3 regions of the Bacillus sp. GM2 genome follow, and region 2 is predicted to be linked to each of the others. Evidence: riboswitches for the same ligand, from Rfam matches in the RefSeq annotation. Region 2 holds a riboswitch; each other region holds the start of a gene.
What was found. A riboswitch is a leader RNA that binds a small molecule or an ion and turns the genes downstream of it on or off. The one in region 2 is predicted to bind S-adenosylmethionine.

Region 1 (5,771 bases), 1.8 Mb from region 2:
CATTTTCAACGTCGATCCTGCCGTATTTGCTGATCGGGCTTCCGTTGGCCAACCTTCGAATCATCCGGAGTTTCTTTGGAGGTCACTCTGCTTTCTTTTATGGTGAAACAGAACTATTGGATTATATAACGCCGATCATGTACCTCAACCATTTCGGCATTCAATACGGCAGCCTGGCCTTTACGCTTATTCCGCTCGCCATGGGGATTTTGTTTTATATGATCGGCTACTTCTGCTTTATCAGACAGCAGATTGAACGGAACGGACATTTTTTCCTTTGGGGAAAAATGGACCGGCCGATCCAAATTCTCGTGATTTTATTCGGCATCGGGGGATTCGGGACAGCCTCTGGCTCAAGCCTGTCCAGCTATATCTTCGGTATGTTGATCGGTTCGGCAGTCGGGTTTTTAATCAGTTACTTCTTGATTTTTAAAAAAATAAAACAGCTGTAACCCATAATGGAGAGGAGATTTACAAATGATCAGTGTAGAGCATATTCACCACTCGTTTAAAGTCGGCAAAAAGGGGAGGGAAAATGAAATTAAAGTGTTAAAGGATGTCTCGCTTACCGTCGAAAAAGGCGAAATCGCCTGCATTGTCGGACGGAGCGGTTCCGGAAAATCGACGCTGTTGAACTTGATTTCCGGCTATATCGCCCCGACAGAAGGTAAGATCGTCATTGACGGCACGGATGTCACGAATTACGGCGAAAAAGAATGGGCGGCATTCAGGCTTGAACATTTCGGCTTCATCTTTCAAAGTTTTCAGCTGATTCCGAGCCTGACGACTTTCGAAAATATCGAGCTGCCTCTGACTTTAAAAGGTGTTCATCCGTCTGAGCGGAAGCAACGCGTCAATGAGATGCTTCACCGCGTCGGCCTTGAAAACCACGCCGGCCACTATCCGAATGAGCTTTCAGGCGGACAGCAGCAGCGCGTCAGCATCGCCCGCGCTTTGATTTTGAATCCGTCAATCATTTTAGCCGATGAACCGACCGGAAGCCTCGATTCCGAAACAGAGCAGGAAATCCTGGAATTCATTCGGCAGCTGAACAGGGAGCGCGGCATTACATTTGTGATCATCACGCACGATGACGAAGTGGCATCGATCGCCAATACGAAATTTCATCTATCTGACGGCGTGTTAGAGAAAGGGGAAGAGACTGTTGAAGTTTAAGGATCAGTTGAAGTTCATTAGAAGAAATATGAAGAAAAACCGCCTGCGTGTATTCATGACCATTCTCGCAACAACGGTGGCCTGCGCGTTTTTAATCGTGCTCGCATCCGTCGGATTCGGCCTGCAAAAATCGATGACTGAACAGCTGATGAAAGAGCAGATCGTGACTGAGATAAATGTTGTCGGAAAAGAAGGGCAAAGCGATCAGAAAGTTCAAAAGAAAGACTTGAAAGAGTTTGAAAATCGCAAAGATGTGTCCGCGATTATCGAGCGCACGAAGGTTTTCGCACCTGCTGAAGCAAAGTTGGGCAACAGGACAAACAATCAAATTCAGTATGTCTCAATTACCGACATGGCCGCCGAGCAAAAAGCCAATATCAAACTCGATCGCGGCCGCGTAGCGAAAACACCGAATGAAATCGTCGTCGGCTACCATTTCGGAAAGAATCTCTGGACGAAAAAAGAAGCCCAAGATTATGAAAAGCAGATGGAAAATAATGCTGAGGAAGTAAAAGAACCAAAAGGATACGCAGAAGATATTCTCGGCAAAACAATTGAATTAAAGATCTCAAAAATGGATGAAAAAACAGGAGAAGAAGGGAAAGCGAAAACATATGATCTGAAAGTTGTCGGAGTGACGAAAAAACCTTCTTATGAATGGGCAAGCGATTCAACAGTCTATGTCAGCAACGACATGCAAAAAGACATCACCGGTTTTCTGAAGGCGGACAAAGACAACGGCACGATCGAAAAAACGCTCTCGGTTTACGCGGATAACTTTGAACATGTCGGACAGCTGACAACAGATTTGGAGGATAAAGGCTACTACGTCGATTCAATAACGAAAAAACTCGATAGCATCAATCTTTTTTTCATGGCTTTTAAAATCGGTCTGATCTTCGTCGGAGTCATTGCCGTCTTGATTTCAGCGATCGGCATTTTCAACACGATGACTATGGCGGTTACAGAGCGGACGCAGGAGATCGGCATTATGAAAGCGATCGGGGCAAGCCCGAACGTGATCCGGAAAATGTTCCTGTTGGAAAGCGCCTATATCGGTATCTTAGGATCTGTTTTAGGTATTATCATTTCATATGGCGTCAGCTTTTTAGTAAACATGATTATACCGGTGATTTTATCATCGGTTTCAGAAGGAGAAGCGAGTGCGGCAGAGCTCAGCATCACCTTCTCGTACATTCCGGTCAGTCTTGTCCTCATCGCGACCTTGATCAGTGCAGGTGTCGCCATTCTTTCCGGCTTGAATCCGGCCATTAAAGCGACAAGAACGAACGTGCTGACAGCATTAAGAAGAGAGCTGTAAAAAAAAGCCGGCGGTATGCCGGCTTTTTTAACGTTTCGGAGGTCTGTACCCCGCATCACGCGCCTCCTGTTCTGTGCAGAACCAGCGAGCGACGTTTTTCGTGCGGTCATAATATGTACTTCCCGGTGTATGATAAATATGGTTGACGCTTCCTTTGATTTTGCACTCCTGTTTGCTTTCACCGCTGCTTTTCTTAGCGGCGGGCGCGCTGTGTGACGTTCCGGCCTGAGCGGTGGCGTTCTTTTCTTTTACAGTGGCTTCGGCACTGCCGCTTTTTTCTTCAGCCTTGGCCAGTTTTTCTGACAGCGATTTTGTTTTTTTCGTAAGCGAGTCTTTTTCTTTTGTCAGTTTTTCATTTTCTTTTTTTAATGTGTCATTCTCCGTTTTGACTGCCTTCAGTTTTTCGTTTGCTTGATTGAGCTGCTGCTTTAATGCGGTTTGCTCCTTTTGCACAGCGCTGTGTTCAGTTTTCAGTTCTTGAAGCTCGGTTGTCAGGTCCTCTGTTTTTGTCTCATCGACGGCATATGTTTCTTCATCGTAATAAGGAAGAGAGATGATCAGGAGGAGAAGTCCGCCTGCAAAACAAGGATAAAAGAGTTTTCTGGAAAACCTTTTGCCTGGAGAAAAGATCCTTTTGATAAAATGAAAGGCAAGATAGCAGATGGAAAAAATGAAGGATAAAAACCCGATCAGCATGATAGATTCCATGATTCGTCTCCTTTCGTGTTTGATAACTATATTTTAGCTTAAAAAGAAAAAAATGTTTATGCCAAAAAACTTCTTGCAAATCTAAATATTCAAACGTAAAATAGAGAAATCATTTAAAAACCGAATATGGAGCTTATAAAGAGAGATGGAGGGACTGGCCCGGCGAAATCTCAGCAACCTGCAGCAGAGCAAGGTGCTAAATCCAGCAGAATGTCAGGCGCATTCTGAAAGATAAGTTGAACAACTCTTTCAGGCGCTGAAAGAGTTTTTTTTATTTTGGAGGAGGAGATATACATGAACAAGTTATTAAAATGGACTTCTGCGCTGGTACTGGTCCTAAGCTTGGCGCTTCTGGCCGCATGCGGAAACAATGCCGAAAGCGACGGCAAAACGATCAAAATAGGCGCTACTGCAGGACCGTATTACGATATGGTCAAAAAAGCGATTCAGCCTGAACTTGAGAAAAAAGGCTACAAAGTTGAAGTTGTCGAATTCACCGACTATGTACAGCCGAACACGGCATTAAGCGAAGGCGAACTCGACGCCAATTTGTTTCAGCATGAGGTTTTTATGAAATCATACAATCAAGAAAACAATAAACATCTTGCGGCGCTCATTTCTGTGCCGACCGCTCCGATGGGTCTCTATTCTGCCAAATATAACGACTTGAACGATGTCAAAAACGGGGCGGAAGTGGCTGTGCCAAACGATCCGGCCAATGCCGCCAGGGCATTTTTAACGCTTCAGGATCAGGGGCTGATTCGGCTGAAAAGCGATGTCGACACATTGAAAGCATCTGTGCAGGATATTGCAGAAAATCCGAAAAAGCTGACATTTAAACAGCTTGAATCCGCCAATCTTCCAAGAGCTGTCGATGACCTGGATATCGCGGCTGTCCCGGGCAATTTCGCTCTCTCCGCCAATATGAAGCTGCAGGACGCGCTGGCGCTTGAGAACATGCCTGACCGCTACCGCAATCAAGTGGTAGTGGATGAAAAAAACAAAGACAAGCCATTCGCCAAAGATCTCAAAGAAGCGGTAAAATCCAAAGCTTTCGAAGATGCGATCGATCGGGAATTCGCCGGCTTCGGAAAGCCGAAATGGATGACGCAATCATAAAAAAATTCCCCCTTTAAAAAGGGGGTTTTTTATGTTGAAAATCGAAATCGTGTCAATTGAAAAAAATGGGCAAAACGAATAGAATCTAGAGGGAATGCTAAAGAGAAAGAAGGAAACGCTATGCCGCGCACATTATGGCTATTGGTCATCGGAATGTTTATCAATGTCACAGGGGCATCTTTTTTATGGCCGCTGAATACCATCTATATCCATCAGCATTTGGGAAAGTCGCTGACAGCGGCCGGATTTGTGCTGATGCTGAACTCAGGGGCAAATGTGCTGGGCAACCTGTTCGGGGGATATCTATTCGATAAAATCGGCGGATTTAAAACGGTTGTTCTTGGAATTGTGATCACGTTTGCGAGCCTTTCTGGCCTCGTCTTTTTTCACGATTGGTTCCAGTACATTCTTTTCTTAACGTTGGCCGGTTTTGGATCAGGGATCGTTTTTCCGGCATGCTATGCAATGGCCGGATCAGTTTGGCCGGAAGGCGGCAGAAAGCCGTTCAACGCTGTATACGTGGCCCAAAATGCAGGTGTGGCAGTTGGCTCAGCGCTCGGCGGAATTGTCGCTTCTTTTTCATTTACGTATGTTTTTCTCGCGAATGCGATGCTGTACGCCGTCTTCTTCATGATTGCGTTTTTCGGATTTAAACGCATCCGGTCTGAAAAAGCCATGCAGTCATCTGTTTTGGATCATGCCGATTCAGTCAGCGGGAAATCGAAATTTTCTGCGCTTTTGGTCATATGTACGGGCTACCTGCTCGGCTGGATCGCTTATTCGCAATGGTCCTCGACCATCGCTTCACATACCCAGGAGCTGGGGATATCTCTTGGGCAGTACAGCGTGCTTTGGACAGTGAACGGGGCGCTCATCGTTTTCGGTCAGCCGCTGATCGGTTTTTTTGTGAAACGGTTTGCCGAATCGCTGAAAAACCAAATCGTGATCGGATTTGTCATTTTTATGATGGCATACGGAATTTTGTTTGGCGCTGAACGGTTTCCGGCTTTTCTTGCTGCGATGGTTGTGCTGACCATTGGCGAAATGCTTGTATGGCCGGCTGTGCCGACGATTGCAAACCGTCTCGCACCGAGAGGGAAAGAAGGGTTTTATCAAGGGTTTGTCAACAGTATGGCGACCGGCGGAAGAATGATCGGACCGCTTTTTGGCGGAATGCTGGTTGATTATTTTAGTATGCAGCTTTTGCTCGCGGTTCTGCTCGCATTGCTGCTGATTGCAATAGGAACGGCGTTTTTATACGACAGGAAGGAAAAGCAGCTCTCCGCTCAGTCAGATGCATGAGTAATATAGAAAAAATAGGTAATTGTAATTATTCGAAAATGAATCGAAGGAATCAAGATTATCAACCAAATCTTCACATATAATGGAAGAAACAAGCTTTTTTTCTTCTCAGACAGAACACATTTTCTGTATGGTAGTATCGAAT
Region 2 (5,771 bases):
TAATTATCTGATAATTAAAAATATAGGATGCGAATAGGGGGAGTGTAATGAATTCTTCACTCATTTCAGCGGATGATGCATGGGTGCTTTGGGGGTTTATTGCGGTGTGGGCGGCGGTGAGTATTTATTTGGAGCAGCGGTTTCGCTGGGCTGCGGCCGTATCGGGTGCCGTACTGGCGCTGGGCGGATCGATGCTGTTTACGAATGCGGGGATTCTTCCGGCCGAGTCGCCCGTCTATGATGCGGTGTGGTCCTATGTTGTTCCGCTTGCGATACCTTTGCTGCTTTTTCAAATCAATGTGCGGAAGATCCTGAAAGAAAGCGGCAGGCTTTTGATGATGTTTTGCATCAGCGCCCTTGGCACTGCGGCCGGAAGCGTGATTGCTTTTTTTCTGTTTAAGCAGCAGATTCCGCACCTTGAGAAAATCGGCGGGATGATCAGTGCCTCTTATATCGGCGGAGGCGTGAATTTTGCGGCGATGGCCGCGAAGTTCTCAACTCCCGGTGAGTATGTATCATCGACGGTTGTTGCGGATAATTTTATGATGGCTCTTCTTTTTTTCATTTTAATGGGGATACCGGCGCTTAAATGGTTTCAAAAACGCTTTGGCGTTCCTGAAGAGGCGGCCGGCCGCAAAAATCAGGCGGAAGCCTATTGGAAAAGAAAAGAGATGTCCTTACAGGACATTGCTTTAAACATCGGAACCGCCTTTGCGATCGTTGTTGTGTCTGTAAAAGCAGCAGCCTTTTTCAAAGAGTGTTTTTCTTCTGACGGCAGGTTTCAGTTTCTTGCCTTTGTCTTGGGTGACCAGTTCCTGCTGCTGACGACGCTGACAATTTTGCTGACAATCGCCTTCCCCCGCTATTTTGAACGGCTGCGCGGCACACAGGAAATCGGGACTTATTTGATTTATTTATTCTTTGTCGTCATCGGCATTCCGGCAGACTTGCGGATCATTCTCATGAACGCCCCGCTCCTCCTTGCATTTGTGTTTGTGGTCGCCATGTCCAACCTGCTCGTATCGCTCGTCGCCGGAAAGCTGTTGCGTTTTCGGCTCGAGGAAATTCTCTTGGCCTGCAACGCATCTGTCGGCGGTCCGACAACAGCGGCGGCGATGGCGATCGCAAAAGGCTGGCAGGGCCTCGTTGCTCCGGTTATGTTGGTCGGGACGTTCGGATATCTGATCGGCAATTATGTCGGCACCCTCTTGGGCACATGGTTTTCCACCCTGGTTTAAACGCAAAAAAAGCCGCAGATTCCCTGAAGAGTCTGCGGCTTCTTTTATGATCGGGCGAACGCTCCGGATACGGCTTCCAATGCACGGGCAAAATCGGCCTGCAAATCATCGGCATGTTCCACACCGACGCTCAGCCGCAGAAGGCCGTCGGTAATCCCCCGTTTTTCCCGCTCTTCTTTCGGCATGGCGGCGTGTGACATTTTTGCCGGATAGGAAAGGATCGACTCCACAGCGCCGAGGCTGACGGCAAAGACCGGAAGAGAGACGCGTTCTACAATCTTTTTCACAGCTTCTGCATTCTCCAGCTCGAACGAAAGGACGGCGCCGGCGCCATATGACTGGTGCCTGTGAACAGACGCACCCGGATGCGAAGATAGCCCCGGATAATACACTTGTTTGACGGCCGGATGCTTTTCAAAAAATTCAGCGAGCTGCTGAGCCGTTCGCGATGCTTTTTCAAGCCGAACCTGCAGTGTCTTCAGCCCTCTCAGCACAAGCCAGCAGTCTTGGACGCCGAGAACAGCGCCGAACGAATTTTGCAGTTTATAAAGTTCTTCCCCGAGTTTTTTGTCTTTCACGACGGCAAGGCCTGATAATACGTCGCTGTGTCCGCTTAAAAACTTCGTCGCGCTGTGTAGCACAACATCGACGCCGAGCTCGAGCGGCCGCTGCAGCGCCGGGGTCATAAACGTGTTGTCAAGAAACGTCAGACAGCCGTGCGCCTTGGCAAGCTTGACGACGCCTCTGATATCCGTAATGCCGAGCGTCGGATTTGACGGTGTTTCAAGGTAGATGACTTTTGTATTTTCCCTTATGTTTAAAGCAATTTCATTTAAATCCGTCATATCGACGAAAGTATGTTCAATCCCGAAGCGGCTCAGCACTTCCGTAATCATCCGGTAAGTGCCGCCGTACACATCTTTTGTGACAAGCACGTGATCGCCCTTTGACAAAAGCAGAAAGGCGGTGGAAATCGCGGCCATTCCGGATGAAAAAGCAAATCCCCTCGTCCCTCCCTCAAGCTCGGCTATCGTGTCTTCAAGCGCCGTTCTTGTCGGTGTTCCTGACCGGCTGTAGTCATATTCGCCGAATTTGTCAAAAGAGCCTTGATGAAAGGTTGAGGCGTGCTGGATCGGCACGCTGACGGCTCCGGTTGCTCCGTCCGTTTTATTTTGGTTATGAACAAGCCGTGTTTCAAGCGTCCAGTTTTCATGACTCATGCGGAACCGCCTCCCCTTTTACTTTTTCCAGCGCAGCTTTTAGATCCTGCTTTAAATCGGAGACGTGTTCGATTCCGACTGAAAAGCGCAGAAGTCTGTTGCAGACGCCGTTTGCAATTCGGATGTCTTCCGGGATATCCATATGGGTCTGTGTCGCCGGATAGGTGATGAAGCTTTCGACTCCGCCGAGGCTTTCGGCGAAACAGATCGTCTTGAGATTTTTCAGCAACGGATTAACCCATTCTTCTTTTTGAACGCGGAATGACAGCATGCCGCCTTTTCCCGGATAAAGAACATCGGCAATTTCCTCCTGCTCTTCCAAAAAGGCCGCAAGTTCCCGCGCGTTTTCCTGATGCTGTCTCATCCTGAGAGCGAGCGTCTTCATCCCTCTCATTAAGAGCCATGAATCGAACGGCGATAAAACCGCGCCGATGGCGTTTTGGTGCTGGAACATTTCCTCAGACAGCTCTTCGCCTTTTGCAACGACAAGCCCCGCCAAAAGATCGTTATGACCGCCCAAATACTTCGTCGCGCTGTGAATGACAAGATCAGCGCCGAGCTCAATCGGCTTTTGCAGAACCGGTGTATAGAACGTATTGTCAACAATGAGCAGCAAGTCGTGCTCTTTGGCGATTTGCGCGATTTTTTGAATATCAGCTTCCTGCATGAGCGGATTTGTCGGCGTTTCTACAAACAGTGCCTTTGTATTGTTCGTGATTTTCGACTTGATACAGTCTTCGTCTGAAAAATCGTCGTAGAAAAAGCGAAGTCCGTATTTCTTCCATTCGTTTTCAAAAAGGCGGTACGTTCCCCCATATAAATCGGACGAAACGATGAGCTCATCCCCGCTTTGAAACAGAGCCATGATCGTCTGAATGGCAGCCATACCGGAACTGAACGCAAAGCCGCGCGTTCCCCCTTCGAGTTTCGCGATTGCATCTTCAACAAGCTGTCTTGTCGGATTTTTTGTGCGAATGTAATCAAACCCTGTGGATTCCCCGATCCCTTTGTGCCTGTACGCAGAAGAGAAATAAACGGGAGGATTGACAGTTCCCGTTATTTCATCACTGCGGTTGCCGATTTGCGCCAGCGTTGTTTGTACATGTTCAGTCATATGACACCATCCTTTTAAAAATAAAAAACCCCTTCTTCATAAGAAGAAGGGGGATTATGCGCTTCTTCTTATCTTCCAAGCATCTGCTTGCTGGATTTAGCACCTTGGTACACTGACATCGTCAGTGCAGACCGGTTGCTGAGGTTTCAAAGGGCCAGTCCCTCCACCTCTCATGATAAGAATCTCTTCAATTTTCTGATTGTTCTTTACTTTAACCTAAGTCAAGACATTTTTCAAGGGTCATTTTTAAATCTTTCCTCATATTGAACATGGTATGATGAAACCAAACGACGGAACCGGAGGAATCAGATGCCAAAAACAGAGCGATTAATCGAATTGATGATGACCGTTCATACAAAACGAAAATTTACGGCCGGGGAGCTCGCAGCAGAATTCGGGGTTTCCTACCGCACGATTCTCCGCGATCTGGACGAGCTGAGCGCGCTCGGCGTCCCGATCTATTCTGAAACAGGCGCGAACGGAGGCTATTATTTGCTGAATGAACCTGTGCTTCCGCCGCTCTTTTTTACACAATCAGAGGCGGCGGCTATGTTTTTCGCGTATCAATCTCTGCAGTTTTTCGGATCGCTTCCCTTTGATGTGGAAACGCGGATGGTTTTAAAAAAGTTCTACCGCCACCTTCCCGTGGAAACACAGGAGCGGATTGATGCGATGAAAGACAGAATCGTGTTCTGGAATCCGCATCGTCCAAAAGCCGCCGAACATTTAGAAACGCTTCTTGATGCAGCCATCAATCAATCCGTTTTGACGGTCGTTTATGACGGAACAGACGATTGCGCGGAGAGATCCATCCAGCCCATCGGCTTGTTCAGCTGGAACGGCTTCTGGTACTGTCCGGCCTATTGCTTTAAAAGGCAGGCGTTCAGACTGTTCCGCGCCGACCGCATCCTTCGGGCGGAAAAAGCGGCCAGCCCGCTGGCCCGCCAGCTTCCCTATCGATCGGTTCTCAGCTGGATCAAACATTCGGAGAGCGAGTGCTCTGAACCGGTGCGGCTGCAAGCGGAACTGACACGCAGAGGAGCCAGGCGGGCTGCGGCTGATGTGGACTTATTCAAGATCCTCACCATGCGGGATGACGGGACGGGGGCGATCGATGCAAACCTCCCCAGACCAGAACTTGAGTATTTCGGGGAACTTTTGTGGAACCTCGGCACTGAGGCAACTGTCAAAGAACCCGCGGAAATCAAGCTTCAGCTGAAACGAAAGGCTTCTGACATTTTAGCAAGGTACGACTGACTTTTTTTTAGAATCGTGACAAAGCCTGTCAGGATTAGGTGATACTTTTAGAATAATGCCAAATGGAAAGGATGAAGCAAATGAATCAAGTTCAAGCCCTGCGGAGCGATTTGTTCCACGAGATGGAGACGGGCATCCGCTCCACGTGTCATCTTCTGAAAAAAGTGAAGGAATCTGACTGGTCTTACCGGCCCGCCGACCGCATGCGAAGCCTGAAAGAACTGGCAAGCCATCTGACGGCCATCCCAGAAGCCGACTTGGCCATCATGCAAGAAAAGGAAGAGGACGTCATCGCCCGGATTGAAAAGAAATATGGTGCTTTGCAGTCGGCTGACCAAATGGCTGCAGCTATGCAGAAAGGATTCGACGCTTTTCAAACGTATATGACTTCCCTCTCCGACGAGGATTTTTTGACAAAAAAAACAAAGCCGTTTTACCTCGATGAAGGGATGACCCAAAGCCGCTGGCTGACGGAAACGCTCACCCACATCTTCCATCACAGAGCCCAGCTGTTTAATTATTTAAAACAGCTCGGCTATGACGTCAACATGTTCGACCTGTATCTATAAAAGGGGGCATCTGATAAAAAAAAGAAACGCGGCATATGTGATCTGTCCTTCCTTGCACATCGCTCGCTTCGTCTTTGAAAAGCGCCGCATACATCAAAGCGCCCGCCCGGTTTCAAACGGTACCTTTCATCGGACCGAAAATGGTGCAGTGCGCCGTTGACTTAGGCTGTCATTCCTTCAGGCGACATCAAGCATGAATTTGATCATCCGCCTCGTAAAATTGAAAGGCTGCTGGGAAGACCTTGTGCCGAAGATGCGCTGCGATGCATCGTCCATTATAACCAACAATCCCGAAAGCGGCAAAAGCCGGCGGGATTTCACAGCGGAAAGAAAAAGGTACCGTGAGCGATACGGATACCCTCCGATAGACCGA
Region 3 (5,771 bases), on a different contig from region 2:
CAAGTGCTACATAGTAGCTGAATGACTTTCCTTTTTTGAAAAAGATGAGAAGGCAGCTTGTGACAATGCCGAAAGCGCCGATCAATATGCTCCAGATGATGCCGATTTCGCTGAGATAAGGACTCAAAATATACAATTCAAATGCGGTTGTCAGCAAAATGCCGATCGGCAGAAGCTGTTTTTTCCAGCCGGTTTCTTCCTGATAAAGGCGAACGAGCGCCGTCCAGCCTGCACCTGACAAAGCGGCGATTGGAGCTGCCAGCATGATCAGATAGTAGTGGTGGAAGAATCCTGCGACACTGAAGAATGCAGCGACCGGCAGAAGCCACATCATCCAGAAAATCGTTTCAGTCGTTGTTTCATTGAGTTTTCGTTGCCCGCGAAGGCCCGTGATCAGCAAACAGATGATGCCGAACAGTACAAACGGGATCAGCCAGCTTGCCTGTCCGGAAAGCTCAGATTGGAATAGTCTGAGAGGACCCGGGGTTCCTGTGCCAAACATGCCGCTCGTGCCGCCGCCGGGACCTCCGCCGCCGCTTTGGACATCACCCTGCCGGCCATCCGGTCCGCCTGAAGGCATTTCGCCCCCGCTCGGCGGAGCCATTTGTCCATTTGCCGAGTCTGAGTTGTTTTCGGTATCGCCGCTTTGCTGCTGCGGCATTTCCTGCTGCTGGTTCTTTTGATCTTGATCAGATGAGGAGGTTCCGCCCCCGCCTGTACCGTTTTGGCCTGTGAGACGCTGGATGCCGTTGTAGCCAAACGCCAGCTCAAGGACAGAGTTGGTCTGGCTGCTTCCGATATAAGGGCGCGAACTCTCCGGCTGGCTGTCGACGACAACCGCCCAGGAAACGGAAACACCTGCCAGAACAATCACGGCTGTGATAAGAGACACAACTTTTTTGCGAATCGTCGTTTTTGCTGCAATCATGTAAAACAGCAGGAATGCCGGTAATACCATGTAAGCTTGCAGCATTTTGACGTTAAAGCCGCCGCCGACCATACAGAATGCGCCGAGCAGCCAGCCGATTTTTCCTTTCCGAACTGCTTTAAACAACATCCAGGTTGCAGTCATCAAGCAAAGGACGAGAATGCTGTCGACGTTGTTTGTATGGCTGACGGCAACGGCAATCGGCGTACACGCCATAATAAGAGCTGAAATTCTGGCCGCCGTTTTGCCAAAAGTAGGTTTTACAATAAAGTACAAGAGTGCTACGGAAATCACTTCGGCAATGGCTTCAGGGAGAACGACGCTCCAGCCGTGCACGCCGAACACAAGTGCAAAAACTGTCTGAATCCAGAGTGCGACAGGCGGTTTATCAACTGTTACAAAGCCTGCCGGATCAAATGATGCGTAAAAGAAGTTATGAAAGCTTTGGGTCATACTTTCGACGGCCGCCGTATAGTAGGCGTTGTCTGTGTCACTATTCCAGATGCCGTACAAGTTTAATGCTGCGGATAATACAAGAATGAAGACCAGGAATATATCGATTTTCCTTTTTTTAATCATTGTTCGATCACCTCACTAAAGAGCATTATAGAAGCCAAATATGATCAAACTATGAACAAATCAAGAAGGAATTTTAAATTGTATAAAGGGGCAAAAAAAAAGAGACATGCCGTCATTAGGCATGTCTCAAATATGAGATGTTATTTCCATACGTCTTCAGCGATCTCGACGACATGGCGCAGTTTTTCCCATTGCTGCTCTTCCGTCAGGAGGTTGCCTTCTTCTGTGGAGGCAAAGCCGCACTGCGGGCTTAGGCACAACTGGTTCAGGTCGACGTAGCGGGAAGCCTCTTCGATGCGCCGCTTAATGGCATCCGGGTTTTCAAGCTCACCGAATTTGGATGTGATGAGGCCGAGGACGACCTGCAAGTCTTTCCGTTTGACATAGCGAAGCGGTTCGAAGCCGCCGGAGCGCTCGTCATCAAATTCAAGGAAAAGTCCGTCTAAATTGAGTCCGTCGAAAATCGTTTCAGCAGCCGCATCGTAGCCGCCTTCCGCCACCCATGTTGATTGGAAGTTGCCGCGGCAGATGTGCATGGTGACCGTCAAATCGTCCGGGCGTCCTTCAACTGCTTCATTAATCGTGTTGGCGAAAGACTGGCGCAGTTCATCAGGCTGGCGGCCGAATGCTTTGATCTGCTCATGTCCTTTGTCTGAGAAAAATACCGACCAGGCCGTATCATCCAGCTGCAAATAGCGGCAGCCGGCGTCGTAAAATGCGCGGATCGCTTTTTTGTAAGCCTGCGCGACATCGTGATGGAACTCATCCAGATCCTTGTACGGGCTTTCTCCAAGTTTTCCTCTGAAAAACAGCATATTCGGGCTCGGAATCGTCATTTTCGGCGTATGTGTGCCCGCAATATCATGAAGAAATTGATAATCTTCCAGCATCGGATGGTTTGTAAAATCGACTTTGCTTGTTACTTTGATACCTCGCGGCTTCGTTTCAACATTATGAAATTGAATGCCCTTGTCCGCTGTGTATCCTTCTACGCCATCAAGTCCTTCAAGAAAATCGAAATGCCACCATGACCTGCGGAATTCCCCGTCAGTAACGGCTTTAAGGCCAATTTCTTTTTGCTTTTCGACAATGCGCTTAATCTCTTCGTTTTCGACTTCGCGCAGTTGCTCAGCGCTAATTTCACCGTTCGCTTTTTGAATACGCGCTTTTTTTACGGGCTCAGACCTTAAAAGGCTTCCCACCTGATCAGCTCTGTACGGTCCGATTTTTCTTCCAGGCGTTTGCTTCAGTACATCAGTTGATTGTGTCATGCTTCATCCCTCTTTCTTTATAGACATAAAAAAGCCCTTCCCGATAAGGAAGAGCTTGATATATTCAATCTCCTCCTTATCTTCAAGAGCACGAACATGCTCTTAAGGATTTAGCACCATTCTGTCATAGACAGCGGTTGCCGGGTTTCACAGGGCCAGTCCCTCCACCACTCTTGATAAGGAAAACCTTTTTATGCGATTTTTTTAATAATTTTAATATTAATACTTTTTATAAAAATGTCAATGGTTAATAAAAGAGCATTTTTAATTTATTCGAGTATTTTTCCAGACGGTTTTGTACTTTTTTTGATATTTTTCAATCTCTTCTTCTGCGATTAAACCGGCGGCAGTGCTTTTGATATCGTCATCCTTCAAGGATCGTATAAGTGTCTAAGGCTTTAGATCATATCAAATCGAATCAGCGTGTAATTTTTTTCGTAAAGGCAGCCGTTAAAACAATCAACGAGGTGTTTGACGACTATTTTCCGCTGTTGATCCCCTGCCAATCCGACTCTCCAAATTTTATACGTCACTTAGCATTCTGTTTTCCGGGTCACTAATGCTCAATGATAGAGAAATTGCGCTTTATGATTGTCTTTACCATCAAGATCTTTTATTAATTGATCCCATACTTAATAGGCCCAATCGACTTCTTTTTCGGTTAAGGACAGGATGTGTTGATATGCTTCATATTGGAGCTGTCGATCGTCTGACTCCAAATCTCTAAAATACATGTGAATCGCATTGAATTAGAATATTTTTCAAAAACTGAAACTTTTTATCGAGTTCACCGGTCTATCATGTGTACCTGATTTCAAAGTGGGTATGATAAACAATGAAAGATTAAGGAGGGTTCTTATGAACATAAAAACAGTGTTTAAAGCGTTAGGTATGTTGATGACAGGGATATTGTTTTTTGCGCTGTACAGTGCGGCCGCACTTCCTTCTGCATACGCGGCAAATGAAAAAAAGCCGACGGTCACGAGCCATACTTACAAAAACGTTAAGGCTTTGAAATACCCGCAGGTTTCAAATGTAAGCACCAAATCTCTCCAAAATAAGATCAACAAAGATTTTAAACGTTATATTGAGCAGTCCTACAAAGATTATGTAAAAAACAAGAAAGACGGTCAACAGCACGGATACCAAACCGATTACCAAACGTCCTTTGAAGTGAAATACCGGACCGGCCAAAAGCTGAGCATCCTGACAAGTAATTACGTCTACTCCGGCGGAGCGCACGGAAATACGGCAGTCCGCTCTTTCAACTATGACCTTGCCTCTAAAAAACGGGTGTATTTATCAGACATCCTAAATACAAAATCGAAAATGGATAAGACAAAAACATACATTTACAACTATATTCAAAAACACAGCGACATTTTCTTCCCGGATGTGAAGAAGAAAGACATCGTCCTTGGTAAAAACACGGCTTTTTATTACACAAAAGACGGCATTGCGATCGTCTTCCAGCAATACGATGTAGCCCCTTATGCTGCCGGAAATCCGGTCGTTGCCGTTCCGAAAACGGTGTATCAATAAATAACAGCCCCTGTTTCGCAGGGGTTTTTGTTTTGAGGGAAGAAGGATTGGGGAGGTTTTGGAAGCTCTTTCATAAAGCGGCAGCTGACGGGCATGATTCAGCCCGGCGTCAGTTCGCAGATTTTTTCTAAATCGAACAGCTCGCAGACATAGAACATGCACTGTCGGCCGCTGATGATCTGATATTTTTTAAAAGCATATGTCCGGTCTGCCGAAACAGGTACAAGGTGTGTGAAATGTTTTCCCTGGCAGTCGCCCGTGCTGAAAATTTCACGCCTTGACTCCAGTTCTGCAATGATTTTCCCGATGGGAAGTCTTTCTTCCTGCAAATCTTGTTTGATAGCGGGCGGCAGTAAGTTTGTTTTGACATAGACATAATTATAAGATAAATAATCAGCGCCTGATTTCAAAGAGGAGGTTCTAAACAAGATGTCATCATCGCGTTGAAACAGTCTCGCTTCTTCAGGTGACAGTTTGTCATAATCAATATTCTTTTGCTGAAAAACTTCGATTTCGGCTTTGCCGCCGATCAGCGTTTCAATCTCTTTGGTTGTTGAACCATCGGTTTTGGTTAACATGTCTTTTACAAGAGCAACAACAGTTTCAGGAAAAAAGTGGCTTACGCTCAATGAAAGGCACCTCCGTACCAAAATTAGAATTTTTTGAAAACTTGTCTTTAAATTTATCATGTGGAGGTGAGTTTGTCTAGAAAAATAAGTTAAAATTTAGGTTAGTAATGTAAAATTTATCTTTTTTAAAATTGAATAGATATATGGAAAAAGGAGACGTCAAAGTCTCCTTTTTTTGTGCCATTAATTTAAGTCGTCTCTCCTTCTAAAAGCTGTACGGGCAAATAGGTTTCCAGCGGCAAGTCATCGAATTCGCCTTCAATGGCTTTGGACAAAATCTCGATGGCCGTCTTGGAAATGAGTTCAATCGGCTGCTGGATGGTTGTCAATTCCGGGAGGATGGACTGAACTGTTTCCGTTCCATCGTAGCCGATCACCTTTAATTGCCCCGGAATGTCTTTTTTGCGTTTTTTTGCTTCGGTGATGACTGTAGCGGCCATGAGGTCATCACTGGCAAAAATGCCGTCAGCTGCAGGCTGTTCATCAAACAGTTTTGAGATGATTTCCCGGTAATTTTGATGAAAGGGAACTTCATATGTAATCGGCTGTCTCCCGTGTTGTCGCATCACATCTTCATATGCTTTTCTTCTAAGGTTTGCCGGTGTTTTCAGCTCAATTGGTCCGTTGATATGGATGATGTGCCGGCAGCCTTTTGCAATTAACAGTTCTGTCGCTTTTCTTCCTCCGGCATAGTTATCGGAGCCGATGACGGGAATCGTTTCCGATAAGTAATGGTCGATGGCGACAATCGGCAGGTTTTGCCGATGATAATTTAAAATTCCCCTGTTGTAAGTCACGGCGATGACGCCGTCCACTTGATTT

Region 1: another riboswitch for S-adenosylmethionine. It lies ahead of ACVC9U_RS03460 (MetQ/NlpA family ABC transporter substrate-binding protein); the one in region 2 lies ahead of ACVC9U_RS12550 (methionine biosynthesis PLP-dependent protein).
Region 3: another riboswitch for S-adenosylmethionine. It lies ahead of ACVC9U_RS20530 (5-methyltetrahydropteroyltriglutamate--homocysteine S-methyltransferase); the one in region 2 lies ahead of ACVC9U_RS12550 (methionine biosynthesis PLP-dependent protein).

What each region holds. Positions count from the first base shown of each region.
Region 1 is NZ_JBRKSZ010000007.1:477,441-483,211, forward strand. It holds gene ACVC9U_RS03440 (ABC transporter permease) at 1-452, shown strand, start outside; gene ACVC9U_RS03445 (ABC transporter ATP-binding protein) at 478-1,176, shown strand; gene ACVC9U_RS03450 (ABC transporter permease) at 1,166-2,497, shown strand; gene ACVC9U_RS03455 (sunset domain-containing protein) at 2,525-3,205, opposite strand; SAM riboswitch class I at 3,336-3,443, shown strand; gene ACVC9U_RS03460 (MetQ/NlpA family ABC transporter substrate-binding protein) at 3,500-4,324, shown strand; gene ACVC9U_RS03465 (MDR family MFS transporter) at 4,445-5,626, shown strand.
Region 2 is NZ_JBRKSZ010000007.1:2,264,445-2,270,215, forward strand. It holds gene ACVC9U_RS12540 (DUF819 family protein) at 48-1,238, shown strand; gene metC (cystathionine beta-lyase) at 1,283-2,458, opposite strand; gene ACVC9U_RS12550 (methionine biosynthesis PLP-dependent protein) at 2,448-3,572, opposite strand; SAM riboswitch class I at 3,638-3,754, opposite strand; gene ACVC9U_RS12555 (helix-turn-helix transcriptional regulator) at 3,882-4,829, shown strand; gene ACVC9U_RS12560 (DinB family protein) at 4,910-5,398, shown strand.
Region 3 is NZ_JBRKSZ010000008.1:1,159,249-1,165,019, forward strand. It holds gene ACVC9U_RS20525 (glycosyltransferase family 39 protein) at 1-1,507, opposite strand, end outside; gene ACVC9U_RS20530 (5-methyltetrahydropteroyltriglutamate--homocysteine S-methyltransferase) at 1,648-2,778, opposite strand; SAM riboswitch class I at 2,852-2,961, opposite strand; gene ACVC9U_RS20535 (DUF3298 and DUF4163 domain-containing protein) at 3,637-4,320, shown strand; gene ACVC9U_RS20540 (chorismate--pyruvate lyase family protein) at 4,419-4,949, opposite strand; gene ACVC9U_RS20545 (LacI family DNA-binding transcriptional regulator) at 5,138-5,771, opposite strand, start outside.